One region of the Enterobacter sp. fkY84-1 genome, then DNA from elsewhere that is predicted to be linked to it. Evidence: predicted binding sites of a transcription regulator. Region 1 holds the regulator's gene; the other holds the start of a gene.

Region 1 (7,342 bases):
TTTCCTGCATCAACGCCAACTGGTGCTGCCGGTTATCGCTGTCCTGCTTAAGCTGCTGGCGGATCTCGCCCTGATGCGTGGTGTTCTCGCGCAGCTGTTGCGCCAGCTGCTGCAGCTGGATTTGCAGCGTGGCGGCATCGGCGTCGAGCCCTTCCGGGCGCAGCGCCAGATGAGACTGCAGCTGCTGGTTCGCTTGCCCGGACAGCGCCGCGGCCTGCTGGATCTGGTTTTCCAGCGACTGTTTCAGCTGTTCAAGGTGGCGAATAGCATCGTCATCCAGCAGGGCGGCAAGAAACGCGTCCTGGTCGGCAAAGCAGCTCGCCGAGCGCGCCGCGGTGAACTGCGTCTGCGACTGCTGCAGGCGCTCTCGCTCCAGCCCTTCCTGCTGCTGTTGCGCGGTCAGCTGGCTTTGCAGCGACACGCACTCGTCGTGGATGGCGCGCCAGTTATCAGGAATAACCGGTTCGGCGTCTTCGCTGTTCGCTGCCGGAAGCGCGTCGAGCAGCGGCTTCAGGGCGTTTATGCGTTCCTGAAGCACGCCGTGCTGCGTTTGCTTCTCCTGCCACTGCGCGAATTCCGCTTCGCGGGCCTGAAGCCAGGCGGCTTCCTGACCCTCTTCAGGTGCGTTAAGTGAGAGCGCGAGCAGGGCATGTTCCAGCGCCTGCCGCGTGGCCGCCAGCTGCTGCTGATACTGCCGCTCCTGCGCGTCCTGTTCGTTGAGCTGGTTCTGCAGGGTGAGACGCTGACTGAGCTGATAAAGCTGGCGCTCGTACTGTTCCTGTTCGTTCAACCATGGCGCGATATCGTCCTGAATATTCAAGGTAATGTTCAGGGACGTGCAGGCCGCCACCCACTCTTTAGTGAGCGCTTGCTCTTCCTGAGAAAGCGTCTGCGCGTCGTCTGTCTCGCGCTGGATCTGCTGAGTCAGGGCATTGACCTGTCCCAGCACCAGCAGGCCTTCCTCTTTAAGGGCGGCGACCTCTTTTTCCAGGGCATCACGGCGGCGCTGGTTATCCGTCAGCTCAAGTGACTGATATTGCTCAACGGCCGGATGTTCGCAGGAACCGCACAGCGGACAGGGTTTGCCTGCCTCAAGCCGGGAGCGGTAATGCTCCAGCTTCTTAATTGTTGCTTCGGTTTCGCACAGGGCTTTCAGGTCGAGATAGTGCTGGTTTTTCTCTTTGTACTGCTGGCGGCGCAGGGTCAGCGTTTCATTGAGTTTATTTTGTTCGGCCTGCGCCTTCTGCACGTTTTCACCGCTCTGGCGCAGGCGCTTTTGCAGCGGCTGATAGCGGGCATGCAGCGACGTCAGCTGCTGGCGCAGCGTGCGGGACCTGGACTGCTGCTCCATGGCCGCGCTGACCTCATCCGCCGTCAGCGTCAGCGCGTTTTCCGGCATCGCAGCCAGCCTGTTGCGTAATTCACCTATCCGCGCAGCAAGCGAGGCTAACTGCGTTTTATCGCGGTTAAGCTGCGAGAACTGGGCGCGCCAGCCTGCAATCTCCTGGCCTAACAGACGATAGCGCTCGTGCTCCGCCAGCCACTGCGCCAGCGCCGTCAGTTCGGTCTGAAGCTGCTCGTGGTTACGCAGGGCGGTATTGCGAATACGTGAACGCAGCGCGGTTCTGGCTTGTAAGCGAGTATTTACTTCGATAATTCGCTGCTGCGTTTGTGCCAGACGCGCGGTTTGCTCCTGCTGATGTTCCCAGAGCGGTCGCAGCTGGGCGGCGGGCAGAGCGAGCTGCAGTTTTGCCAGCTCAGGCGCAGCGTCCGTCAGCGCGTGTTGCGCCTGCTGCTGCATCGCGGCGGCGCGCTGTTGCTCGCGCACGAGCTCATCATGGCGCGTAAGCCACTGAAAATGTTTCTGTTGGTTTTGCTGCTGTTCCAGCAGGGTTTTCTCTGCGTCAGTAAGTGCCTGCAAACTTTGCTGTAACTGCTGCTGTTGTTCTTCGCTCAACAGCACGACGCCCGCCGCCTGCGCCTCGCACTTTTCAAGCACGCTGCGGGCCGCTTTGTGTTTCTCAAACACCATGGCGGAAATCTGACCGTAGATTTCGGTGCCGGTCAGCTCTTCCAGCAGCTCGGCGCGATCGCTCGGCTTGGCATTAAGGAAGGCGGCAAACTGCCCCTGAGAGAGCAGCATCGAGCGGGTAAAGCGCCCGTAGTCCAGCCCGGTGAGTGCGGCGGTTTGCTCCAGCTTATCCGTCACTTTGTCGGCCAGGATTTTGCCATCTTCGCAGCGCGCCAGCTCCACGCGCGGCGCCTGCAGGTTACCGTCCGGCTGGTTGCGCGCCCGGTTCTGGCTCCAGAAGGCGCGATAGGCGATGCCTTTTACCTCGAACTCCACTTCCGCCAGACATTCGGCGGTGTCGCGGGTCATCAGGTCATTTTGCGCCTGGGAGACTTTATTCAGGCGCGGCGTTTCGTGATAAAGCGCCAGACAGATGGCGTCGAGCAGGGTGGTTTTACCTGCCCCGGTTGCGCCGGTGATGGCAAACAGCCCGTTGCTGGCAAACGGCTCAGCGGTAAAGTCAATTTTCCACTCGCCCTTGAGGGAGTTGAGATTTTTCAGGCGCAGGCTCAGAATTTTCATGCGTTTTCTTCCTCATCATTGAGCGCATGCAGGGTATGGCTGAACAGTTCGCTGAGTCTTGCGCGCTTCGCATCGTCAATCTCCTCCTGTGAGAGCCTGCGTTCAAATACCTCTTCGACCCCCAGTTCACTGAGCGTTTCGCGTTGAGCGCTTAGCAGAATTTTCTCGCGCTGCTCGCGGCTGCGGCGCACCAGCAAGACCTCTACCGGCAGGTCTTCGGTCAGCGCCTGGATTTTCCGCTGCATATCGTGCAGGTAGTCGTCGGTGGTGATTTCGATGTCCAGCCAGATGGGGGGATCTTGCTCGACGCCGCGCCACTGCTCCAGCTGGGCGGTGATGGCATCGAGATCGCCTTTCAGGACCGCCAGCGGTTGAGTTACGGGCACCTCCAGCGTGTCGACGGCGCTGAGTTTGCCCTCGCGAAAGCTCACCAGATGCACGGATTTGGCTTTGCCCGTTTCGTCAAAGCTGAGCGAAAGAGGCGAGCCGCAGTAGCGGATGTGCTCGCAGCCGCCGACGATCTGCGCCCGGTGGATGTGCCCGAGCGCAATGTAGTCGGCTGGCGGGAAGTGCTGCGCCGGAAAGGCATCCAGCGTGCCGATATAGATGTCACGCACGGCGTCACTTTTACTGGCCCCGACGGTGGTGAGGTGCCCGGTCGCAATCACCGGAATCGGCTGGTCACCGCGCAGGGCACAGGCTTCGGCGTGCTGCTGGCGGTAATAATCGGCGATCGCCTGTAACAAATGCTGCTGCTTTTCCGCGCCCGACAGCCCCGCCTGGCTTTGCACGATGTCGCGCGGACGCAAAAAGGGAATCGGACACAGTACCGCCCCGGGCGACCCGTCGCGCTTTTTCAGGATCTGCGGGGCGTGCCCGGCGCTGGCGACGACGGTGGTATTGAGAAACGCCAGGATGTCGCGGGATTCGTTAAGCGTCGCGACGGAATCATGGTTGCCGGCGACAATCACCAGATGACAGCCGGTTTGCTGCAGATTCACCACGAAGCGGTTGTACAGCTCACGGGCATAGCTCGGCGGCGAGCCGGTATCAAAAATATCTCCCGCCACGATAATCGCGTCCACCTCATGCGTCCGGGCCGTTTCCAGCAGCCAGTTCAGGAACGCTTCATGTTCAGCCGCACGGCTTTTGCTGTAAAAATTTTGACCCAGATGCCAGTCCGAGGTGTGAAGTATGCGCATAGCTGATCCGTGGCAAAAAAGAGAAAGCAGGATTATAAACGTTCAGAGAAGGGAAAATAACCGCTGTAATAAAACAACAGTTTGCCATTTATAGTGGTACTGTTTTTCATAAATCTGTCATAAATCTGACGCATAATGGCGCCGAATTACAAACTTGTAACGTAAATAAGATAAGACAGGGCAAAGTATGGCGAGACGTATTCTGGTCGTAGAAGATGAAGCTCCAATTCGTGAAATGGTGTGCTTCGTGCTCGAGCAAAACGGCTTCCAGCCGGTTGAAGCGGAAGATTATGACAGCGCAGTGAACCAGCTGAATGAACCCTGGCCCGATCTGATTCTGCTGGACTGGATGCTGCCCGGCGGCTCCGGACTGCAGTTTATCAAACACCTGAAGCGTGAAGCGCTGACCCGCGACATCCCGGTTGTGATGCTTACGGCGCGCGGAGAAGAAGAGGATCGTGTGCGCGGTCTGGAGACCGGCGCGGACGATTACATTACCAAACCGTTCTCCCCCAAAGAGCTGGTGGCCCGCATTAAAGCCGTGATGCGCCGTATTTCGCCGATGGCGGTGGAAGAGGTGATTGAGATGCAGGGGCTGAGCCTTGATCCGACTTCTCACCGCGTGATGACCGGTGAAAATCCCCTCGACATGGGGCCTACCGAATTTAAACTTCTGCACTTCTTTATGACCCACCCGGAACGCGTGTACAGCCGCGAGCAGTTGCTGAATAACGTCTGGGGAACTAACGTGTATGTCGAAGACCGGACGGTTGACGTACATATCCGCCGCCTGCGAAAAGCGCTGGAACTGAGCGGCCACGATCGCATGGTGCAGACGGTCCGCGGCACGGGTTATCGTTTTTCTACCCGTTTCTGAACAATGACAGGAGTGTGACGCGTGCTGGAACGTCTGTCATGGAAAAGGCTCGTCTTTGAACTGATCTTATGCTGTATTCCGGCCTTCATTCTGGGGGCCTTTCTTGGACATCTGCCGTGGTTTCTGCTGGCGTCGGTCACCGGGCTGCTGATCTGGCATTTCTGGAACCTGCTGCGCCTCTCCTGGTGGCTGTGGGTTGATCGAAGCATGACGCCGCCGCCCGGAAGCGGCAGCTGGGAGCCGCTGCTGTACGGTCTGCACCAGATGCAGATGCGAAATAAAAAGCGCCGCCGCGAGCTGGGAAGCCTGATTAAGCGTTTTCGCAGCGGTGCGGAGTCGCTACCGGATGCGGTCATTCTGACCACCGAAGAAGGGACGATCTTCTGGTGTAACGGCCTGGCGCAGCAGCTGCTGGGCCTGCGCTGGCCGGATGATAATGGCCAGAATATCCTCAACCTTCTGCGTTATCCCGAGTTTACGCTGTACCTGAAAAAGCGTGATTTTACCCGTCCGCACAATCTCAAGCTCAATAACGGTCGCCATCTGGAGATCCGCGTGATGCCCTACAGCGATAAGCAGTGGCTGATGGTGGCGCGCGATGTCACCCAGATGCACCAGCTGGAAGGGGCGCGCCGCAACTTCTTCGCCAACGTCAGTCACGAATTGCGTACCCCGCTGACCGTGCTTCAGGGCTACCTGGAGATGATGCAGGAGCAAACGCTGGAAGGTGCGCCGCGTGAAAAAGCGCTGCACACCATGCGCGAGCAAACGCACCGGATGGAAGGCCTGGTGAAGCAGCTGCTGACGCTCTCGAAGATTGAAGCGGCACCCACGCTCGCGCTGAATGACACTATTGATGTGCCGATGATGCTGCGGGTCGTGGAGCGTGAAGCGCAGACGTTAAGCCACAAAAAGCACCACCTGACCTTTGAGGTCGACAACACGCTAAAGGTGCTGGGCAGTGAAGATGAGCTGCGCAGCGCTATCTCCAACCTGGTGTATAACGCGGTAAACCATACGCCGGAAGGGACGGAGATCGTGGTGCGCTGGCAGCATACTCCAACGGGGGCCGAGTTTAGCGTGGAAGACAACGGGCCGGGGATCGCGCCGGAGCATATTCCGCGTCTGACCGAGCGCTTCTATCGCGTGGATAAAGCGCGATCGCGGCAGACGGGCGGAAGCGGCCTGGGGCTGGCGATTGTGAAACACGCGGTGAATCACCATGAAAGCCGTCTCGATATTCAGAGTACCCTGGGTAAAGGAACCCGCTTCAGCTTCGTGATCCCGGAACGATTAATTGCCAAAAAGATCGCCTGACGGCAGGTGTGTCATTTTACCTTTCCACGGGTCAGCCATCGCTGGCCCGTTTGCTTTGCAGTCAAGCGAAACGCGTGTGAATTTTATACGGCTGGCTGTTTTTTGTTCGCATGATTAGCCATGGGTTTTTCTTATAATTAGCGTATTGTGCTGGAGTGTGTTTTCATGCTGGCATATTGTTCTGGTTTTACGATCCCACCTTGCCTTTAAACGTTATAAGCGTTTAAATTGCCCCCCAGATACTGTCAGACCGACTGTATTTGCGTGGTAAATCGAAAAACTATTCTTCTCCACGCCAGGACGGGAGCATATCCCGCTAAAATTGAGCAAATTTTCGGCTGTATCGTCCCGTCAGGGGCAGCGAAAATCTCAATGTTTTCAACACCACATCCACAGGCAGTAAGGTTTTATGACCCATCACTTAAAATCGCGTGACATCATCGCGCTGGGCTTTATGACATTTGCGCTGTTCGTTGGCGCAGGCAACATCATTTTCCCTCCAATGGTTGGCTTACAGGCGGGTGAACACGTCTGGACCGCCGCGTTTGGTTTCCTGATTACTGCCGTGGGTCTGCCGGTGCTGACCGTCATCGCGCTGGCGAAAGTCGGCGGCGGTGTGGATAGCCTCAGCACCCCGATTGGCAAAGTGGCGGGCGTTCTGCTGGCTACCGTCTGCTACCTGGCCGTGGGTCCGCTGTTTGCCACCCCGCGTACCGCGACCGTTTCCTTCGAAGTGGGTATTGCTCCGCTGACCGGTGACGGCGCGATGCCGCTGTTCATCTACAGCCTGATCTATTTCGCTATCGTGATTCTGGTTTCCCTCTATCCGGGCAAGCTGCTGGATACCGTGGGTAACTTCCTGGCTCCGCTGAAAATTGTGGCGCTGATTGTTCTGGCGGTGGCGGCTATCGTCTGGCCTGCAGGCCCGATTAGCGACGCGATGGACGCCTATAAAAACGCCGCGTTCTCTAACGGCTTTGTGAACGGCTACCTGACGATGGATACGCTGGGCGCGATGGTGTTTGGTATCGTTATCGTTAACGCCGCGCGTTCCCGCGGGGTGACCGAAGCGCGTCTGCTGACCCGCTACACCATCTGGGCTGGCCTGATGGCCGGTGTAGGCCTGACGCTGCTGTATCTGGCGCTGTTCCGCCTGGGCTCCGATAGCGCGATGCTGGTCGATCAGAACGCCAACGGTGCGGCTATCCTGCACGCCTACGTCCAGCACACCTTCGGTGGTGCAGGCAGTATGCTGCTGGCGGCGCTTATCTTCCTGGCCTGCCTGGTTACCGCGGTTGGCCTGACCTGCGCCTGTGCTGAGTTCTTTGCGCAGTACCTGCCGCTCTCTTACCG
Region 2 (7,342 bases), 1.0 Mb from region 1:
TGAGCTGCTGGAAGGCGCTCACGTGGGCAACTTCGTTGAGATGAAAAAAGCGCGTCTGGGTAAAGGCTCTAAAGCCGGTCATTTAACCTATCTGGGCGACGCGGAAATTGGTGACAACGTCAACATTGGCGCAGGCACAATCACCTGTAACTATGACGGCGCCAATAAGTTTAAAACCATCATCGGTGATGATGTGTTTGTCGGTTCCGACACCCAACTGGTGGCGCCTGTTACCGTGGGTAACGGCGTAACGATTGCCGCCGGGACAACCGTTACGCGCGATATCGCCGATAACGAATTGGTATTAAGCCGTGTGCCGCAGGTGCACAAGCAGGGCTGGAAACGTCCTGTGAAGAAGAAGTAACAACAAGGCGGGTGGCGCTACGCTTACCCGCCCTACGATTGAGTAGGCCTGATAAGGCGTAGCCGTCATCAGGCAAACCCGGGTGAGGAGATAAACATATATCTCCCCCCACAAGCAGTACCCATAAAAATAACCCCACTCTCTACAAGGCTCGGGGCGCCCGGAAAGGGTAAATACAGGTCAGCGACAACGCAGGCATTATGCCTAAATTCGGAATCTAAAATTATGTGTGGAATTGTTGGCGCAGTTGCGCAGCGTGATATTGCTGAAATCCTTCTCGAAGGTTTACGTCGTCTGGAATACCGTGGTTACGACTCTGCCGGTCTGGCTGTTGTCGATGCAGAAGGTCATATGACCCGTCTGCGCCGTCTCGGTAAAGTGCAGATGCTGGCCCAGGCCGCGGAAGAACATCCGCTGCACGGGGGAACCGGTATTGCGCACACCCGCTGGGCGACGCACGGCGAACCGTCTGAAGGCAACGCGCACCCGCATGTGTCTGAACACATCGTGGTCGTGCACAATGGCATTATCGAAAACCACGAACCGCTGCGTGAAGCACTGAAAGCGCGCGGCTACACCTTCGTCTCTGAAACTGACACCGAAGTGATTGCTCACCTGGTGCACTGGGAACTTGAGCAGGGCGGTACGCTGCGTGATGCGGTGCTGCGTGCTATTCCTCAGCTGCGCGGTGCGTACGGTACGGTGATCATGGATTCCCGCGACCCGTCAACGCTGCTGGCCGCGCGTTCCGGTAGCCCGATGGTTATCGGCCTGGGCATGGGTGAAAACTTTATCGCTTCCGATCAGCTGGCACTGCTGCCGGTAACGCGTCGCTTTATCTTCCTCGAAGAGGGGGATATCGCCGAAGTGACTCGCCGCAGCGTAACCGTGTTCGATACCAAAGGCGAGCAGGTGAAACGTCAGGAGATCGAATCGAATCTGCAGTACGACGCGGGCGACAAAGGCGCTTACCGTCACTACATGCAGAAAGAGATTTACGAGCAGCCAAACGCCATCAAAAACACCCTGACCGGGCGCATCAGCCATGGTGAAGTGGATCTGAGCGAGCTGGGCGCAAACGCGAACGAACTGCTCAGCAAGGTCGAGCATATTCAGATCGTGGCCTGCGGCACCTCCTACAACTCCGGTATGGTCTCTCGCTACTGGTTTGAATCTCTGGCGGGCGTGCCGTGCGACGTAGAAATTGCGTCTGAGTTCCGCTATCGCAAATCTGCCGTGCGTCGTAACAGCCTGATGATCACCCTTTCCCAGTCAGGTGAAACGGCAGATACCCTGGCGGCGCTGCGTCTCTCTAAAGAGCTGGGTTATCTGGGTTCTCTGGCCATCTGTAACGTCCCGGGCTCATCGCTGGTGCGTGAATCCGATCTGGCGCTGATGACCAAAGCGGGTACCGAAATCGGCGTGGCCTCCACCAAGGCGTTTACCACTCAGCTGACGGTTCTGCTGATGCTGGTGGCGAAACTGGCGCGTCTGAAAGGTGAAGATGCCTCTGTTGAGCATGACATCGTTCACGGTCTGCAGGCGCTGCCGAGCCGTATTGAGCAGATGCTGTCTCAGGACAAACGCATTGAAGCTCTGGCGGAAGATTTCTCTGACAAACATCACGCCCTGTTCCTGGGCCGTGGCGATCAGTATCCGATTGCGCTGGAAGGCGCGCTGAAGCTGAAAGAGATCTCTTACATTCACGCTGAAGCCTATGCGGCAGGCGAGCTGAAGCACGGTCCGTTGGCGCTGATTGACGCGGATATGCCGGTTATCGTCGTGGCACCGAACAACGAACTGCTGGAAAAACTGAAGTCCAACATCGAAGAAGTCCGCGCCCGTGGCGGCGTGCTGTACGTCTTTGCTGATAAAGATGCCGGTTTCGCCAGCAGCGACAACATGCACATCATCGAGATGCCGCATGTGGAAGAGGTGATTGCGCCGATCTTCTACACCGTTCCGTTGCAGCTACTGGCCTATCACGTGGCGCTGATCAAAGGCACCGACGTTGACCAGCCGCGTAACCTGGCGAAATCGGTTACTGTAGAATAATCCCTTCAGGCTCCACCTTCGGGTGGAGCTTTTTTATCCCGCCTGGTTTGTTTTTAATCAATTCGTTCACGTTTTTAATAATGACAATTTGTTATCTTCAGCTACTTTTTTCAGTGTCACATAAAGAAAATATTTCTGAAAACGGTTCGTCATAAAAGTGGCTAACACGATGAAAATTAAGCTTTATTTTGCTTATTTTTAAGTGAAATTTTCATTGTCATAAAACTGTCATAATTCGTACATTTATCTGTCACCTGTTTGTCCTATTTTGCTCATCGTAGCCACTAAACAACGATTTACGAAAATCTTGCAGGAGACATTATGAAAGTTATGCGTACCACTGTCGCAACTGTTGTCGCCGCGACCTTATCTCTGAGCGCGTTCTCTGTATTTGCAGAAGCAAGCCTGACTGGCGCTGGTGCAACCTTCCCTGCGCCGGTGTATGCCAAATGGGCGGATACCTACCAGAAAGAAACCGGTAACAAGGTTAACTATCAGGGTATCGGCTCCTCCGGTGGCGTAAAACAAATTACCGCGAACACGGTTGATTTCGGCGCATCAGATGCTCCGCTGTCTGATGACAAACTGGCTCAGGAAGGCCTGTTCCAGTTCCCTACCGTGATCGGTGGCGTGGTTCTGGCGATCAACCTGCCGGGCGTGAAGTCGGGTGAGCTGGTGCTGGACGGCAAAACGCTGGGTGACATCTACCTGGGCAAAATCAAAAAATGGGATGACGAAGCGATCGCCAAACTCAACCCAGGCCTGAAGCTGCCTTCTCAGAACATCGCCGTGGTTCGCCGCGCGGATGGTTCCGGTACCTCTTTCGTGTTCACCAGCTACCTGGCGAAAGTGAACGAAGAGTGGAAATCTAAAGTCGGCTCCGGCTCTACCGTTAACTGGCCTACCGGTCTGGGCGGTAAAGGTAATGACGGTATCGCCGCGTTCGTACAGCGTCTGCCTGGCTCCATCGGCTACGTAGAGTATGCGTACGCGAAGCAGAACAACCTGTCCTACACCAAACTGGTGTCTGCCGACGGCAAACCGGTTAGCCCGACCGAAGAGAACTTTGCTAACGCCGCCAAAGGCGCTGACTGGAGCAAATCCTTCGCGCAGGATCTGACTAACCAGAAGGGCGAAGGGGCGTGGCCAATCACCTCTACCACCTTCATCCTGGTGCACAAAGAGCAGAAGAAACCTGAACAGGGCGCTGAAGTGCTGAAATTCTTCGACTGGGCATACAAAAACGGCGGCAAACAGGCTAACGCTCTGGATTACGCCACCCTGCCAGACAACGTGGTTGAGCAGATTCGCGCTGCATGGAAAACCAACGTGAAAGACAGCAGCGGTAAAGCGCTGTACTAACAGGATATATTTAACGAAGATGGCGGGTGGCGCTGCGCTTACCCGCCCTACGGTTTACTCTGTAGGCCCGGTAAGCGTCAGCGCCACCGGGCATATTCGTAAAAACGTCTCAAACAGAAGAGTAATTTATGGCTGCAACCAAGCCTGCATTTAACCCTCCGGGTAAAAAAGGTGACATGATTTTCAGCGCGCTGGTCAAACTGGCTGCGCTGATTGTGCTATTGCTGCTGGGCGGCATTATCGTGTCTCTGATTTTCTCCTCCTGGCCGAGCATCCAGAAATTCGGTTTCTCCTTCCTGTGGAGTAAAGAGTGGGATGCGCCGAACGATATCTACGGTGCACTGGTGCCGATTTACGGCACGCTGGTGACCTCGTTCATCGCCCTGCTGATTGCGGTTCCGGTAAGTTTCGGTATCGCCCTGTTCCTGACGGAGCTGGCGCCGGGCTGGCTGCGTCGCCCATTGGGTATCGCCATCGAACTGCTGGCGGCCATCCCAAGTATCGTCTACGGCATGTGGGGCCTGTTTATCTTTGCGCCGCTGTTCGCCACGTACTTCCAGGAACCGGTGGGTAACGTCCTCTCTGCCATTCCGTTTGTGGGGGCCCTGTTCTCCGGCCCGGCTTTCGGTATCGGCATTCTGGCGGCGGGTGTGATCCTCGCCATCATGATTATTCCGTACATTGCGGCGGTGATGCGCGATGTGTTCGAACAAACGCCGGTGATGATGAAAGAGTCGGCCTACGGCATCGGCTGCACCACCTGGGAAGTGATCTGGCGCATTGTTCTTCCGTTCACCAAAAATGGGGTGATCGGGGGCGTGATGCTGGGCTTAGGTCGTGCGCTGGGTGAAACCATGGCGGTTACCTTTATCATCGGTAACACCTACCAGCTCGACAGCGCGTCGCTCTACATGCCGGGCAACAGTATTACCTCTGCACTGGCAAACGAATTTGCGGAAGCGGAATCCGGCCTGCACGTTGCGGCGCTGATGGAGCTGGGTCTGATTCTGTTCGTTATTACCTTCATTGTTCTGGCGATTTCCAAGTTGATGATTATGCGTCTCGCTAAAAATGAGGGAGCACGCTAATGGCCACTCTCGAAATGCAAGCTACTGCTGAACTGGCGGAATCCCGCCGCAAAATGCAGGCCAGACGCCGCATGAAAAACCGCATTGCCCTGACGCTCTCTATGGCGACGATGGCATTCGGTCTGTTCTGGCTTGTCTGGATCCTCTTCTCAACGGTCGTTCGCGGGATTGACGGAATGTCACTCTCGCTGTTCACCGAAATGACGCCGCCGCCGAACACGGCGGGTGGTGGCCTGGCGAATGCCCTGGCGGGCAGCGGATTGCTGATCCTCTGGGCCACGGTCTTCGGCACGCCGCTGGGCATCATGGCGGGTATCTACCTGGCGGAATACGGTCGTAAATCCTTGCTGGCGGAAGTCATTCGCTTCATTAACGATATTTTGCTGTCAGCCCCGTCTATCGTCGTGGGTCTGTTCGTTTATACCGTCGTGGTGGCGCAGATGGAACACTTCTCCGGCTGGGCGGGTGTGATTGCGCTGGCGCTGCTGCAGGTGCCGATTGTGATTCGAACCACCGAGAACATGCTAAAACTGGTGCCGGACAGCCTGCGTGAAGCGGCTTACGCGCTGGGTACGCCAAAATGGAAGATGATCTCTGCGATTACGCTGAAGGCGTCGGTCTCCGGGATCATGACCGGTATCCTGCTGGCGGTGGCGCGTATCGCGGGTGAAACGGCACCGCTGCTGTTTACGTCCCTCTCCAACCAGTTCTGGAGCACGGACATGATGCAGCCGATCGCCAACCTGCCGGTGACGATCTTTAAATTTGCGATGAGCCCCTTCGCGGAATGGCAGCAGCTGGCCTGGGCCGGGGTGCTGATCATTACCCTTTGCGTACTGTTGCTGAACATTCTGGCGCGCGTCATTTTCGCGAAGAAGAAACACGGTTAATTTTTTACGGCGCGGCAGCTCGCGGCGCCGAATGAGGAAATGAGTCAATGAGTATGGTTGATACTGCCCCGGGTAAGATTCAGGTTCGTGATTTGAACTTCTACTACGGCAAATTCCATGCCCTGAAGAACATCAACCTGGATATCGCGAAGAACCAGGTCACGGCATTTATCGGTCCGTCCGGCTGTGGGAAATCCACGCTGCTGCGTACCTTTAACAAAATGTATTCGCTCTATCCGGAGCAGCGTGCTGAAGGGGAAATCATCCTCGACGGTGAAAACATTCTGACCCAGGCTCAGGATATCGCCCTGCTGCGCGCGAAAGTGGGGATGGTGTTCCAGAAACCCACGCCGTTCCCGATGTCTATTTATGACAACATTGCGTTTGGTGTGCGTCTGTTTGAAAAGCTCTCCCGTGCCGATATGGATGAGCGCGTGCAGTGGGCTTTGACCAAGGCCGCATTATGGAACGAAACCAAAGATAAGTTGCACCAGAGCGGGTACTCTCTCTCCGGTGGTCAGCAGCAGCGTCTGTGCATTGCGCGCGGTATTGCGATTCGCCCGGAAGTGTTGCTGCTGGATGAGCCGTGTTCAGCGCTGGACCCGATTTCAACCGGTCGTATTGAAGAACTGATCACCGAGCTGAAGCAGGATTACACCGTGGTTATCGTGACCCACAACATGCAGCAGGCTGCGCGTTGCTCCGATCACACGGCGTTTATGTACCTGGGTGAATTGATTGAGTTCAGTAACACGGACGATCTGTTCACTAAGCCCGCGAAGAAACAAACCGAAGATTATATTACTGGCCGCTACGGTTGATTTGCCTTAGTGCATGTGGAGAAACCATGGACAACCTCAATCTTAATAAACACATTTCCGGCCAGTTCAACGCAGAGCTGGAAAGCATTCGCACCCAGGTGATGACCATGGGCGGCATGGTCGAGCAGCAGCTTTCTGATGCGATTACGGCGATGCACAACCAGGACAGCGAGCTGGCGAAGCGCGTCATTGAAGGCGATAAAAACGTCAACATGATGGAAGTGGCTATCGACGAAGCCTGCGTGCGCATTATCGCGAAACGTCAGCCGACGGCGAGCGACCTGCGTCTGGTGATGGCGATCATCAAAACCATCGCCGAGCTGGAACGTATTGGTGACGTCGCCGATAAAATCTGCCGCACCGCGCTGGAGAAGTTTTCGCAGCAGCATCAGCCGCTGCTGGTGAGCCTCGAGTCGCTGGGCCGCCACACCGTGCAGATGCTGCACGACGTGCTGGATGCCTTTGCGCGGATGGATCTGGACGAAGCGGTGCGTATCTACCGTGAAGACAAGAAGGTCGATCAGGAGTATGAAGGCATCGTGCGCCAGCTGATGACCTACATGATGGAAGATTCCCGCACGATCCCGAGCGTGCTGACGGCCCTGTTCTGCGCGCGTTCTATCGAGCGTATCGGCGACCGCTGCCAGAACATTTGCGAATACATTTTCTACTTCGTGAAGGGTCAGGACTTCCGTCACGTGGGCGGCGACGAGCTGGACAAGCTGCTGGCGGGTAAAGATCCGAAAGAGTAATCCTGTCATC

Evidence for each region. The regulator PhoB, encoded in region 1, activates phosphate uptake and scavenging genes when phosphate is short. The targets are predictions, from matches to a motif close to CTGTCATAAAACTGNCNNAT.
Region 2: a site for PhoB is predicted at 2,634-2,653, ahead of pstS (phosphate ABC transporter substrate-binding protein PstS). Genes of this name have one in related genera too.

The regions. Positions count from the first base shown of each region.
Region 1 is NZ_CP169393.1:981,794-989,135, forward strand. Features, by position in the region: gene sbcC (exonuclease subunit SbcC) at 1-2,593, opposite strand, end outside; gene sbcD (exonuclease subunit SbcD) at 2,590-3,795, opposite strand; gene phoB (phosphate response regulator transcription factor PhoB) at 3,983-4,672, shown strand; gene phoR (phosphate regulon sensor histidine kinase PhoR) at 4,694-5,989, shown strand; gene brnQ (branched-chain amino acid transporter carrier protein BrnQ) at 6,399-7,342, shown strand, end outside.
Region 2 is NZ_CP169393.1:4,655,010-4,662,351, forward strand. Features, by position in the region: gene glmU (bifunctional UDP-N-acetylglucosamine diphosphorylase/glucosamine-1-phosphate N-acetyltransferase GlmU) at 1-364, shown strand, start outside; gene glmS (glutamine--fructose-6-phosphate transaminase (isomerizing)) at 590-2,419, shown strand; gene pstS (phosphate ABC transporter substrate-binding protein PstS) at 2,741-3,781, shown strand; gene pstC (phosphate ABC transporter permease PstC) at 3,910-4,869, shown strand; gene pstA (phosphate ABC transporter permease PstA) at 4,869-5,759, shown strand; gene pstB (phosphate ABC transporter ATP-binding protein PstB) at 5,807-6,580, shown strand; gene phoU (phosphate signaling complex protein PhoU) at 6,607-7,332, shown strand.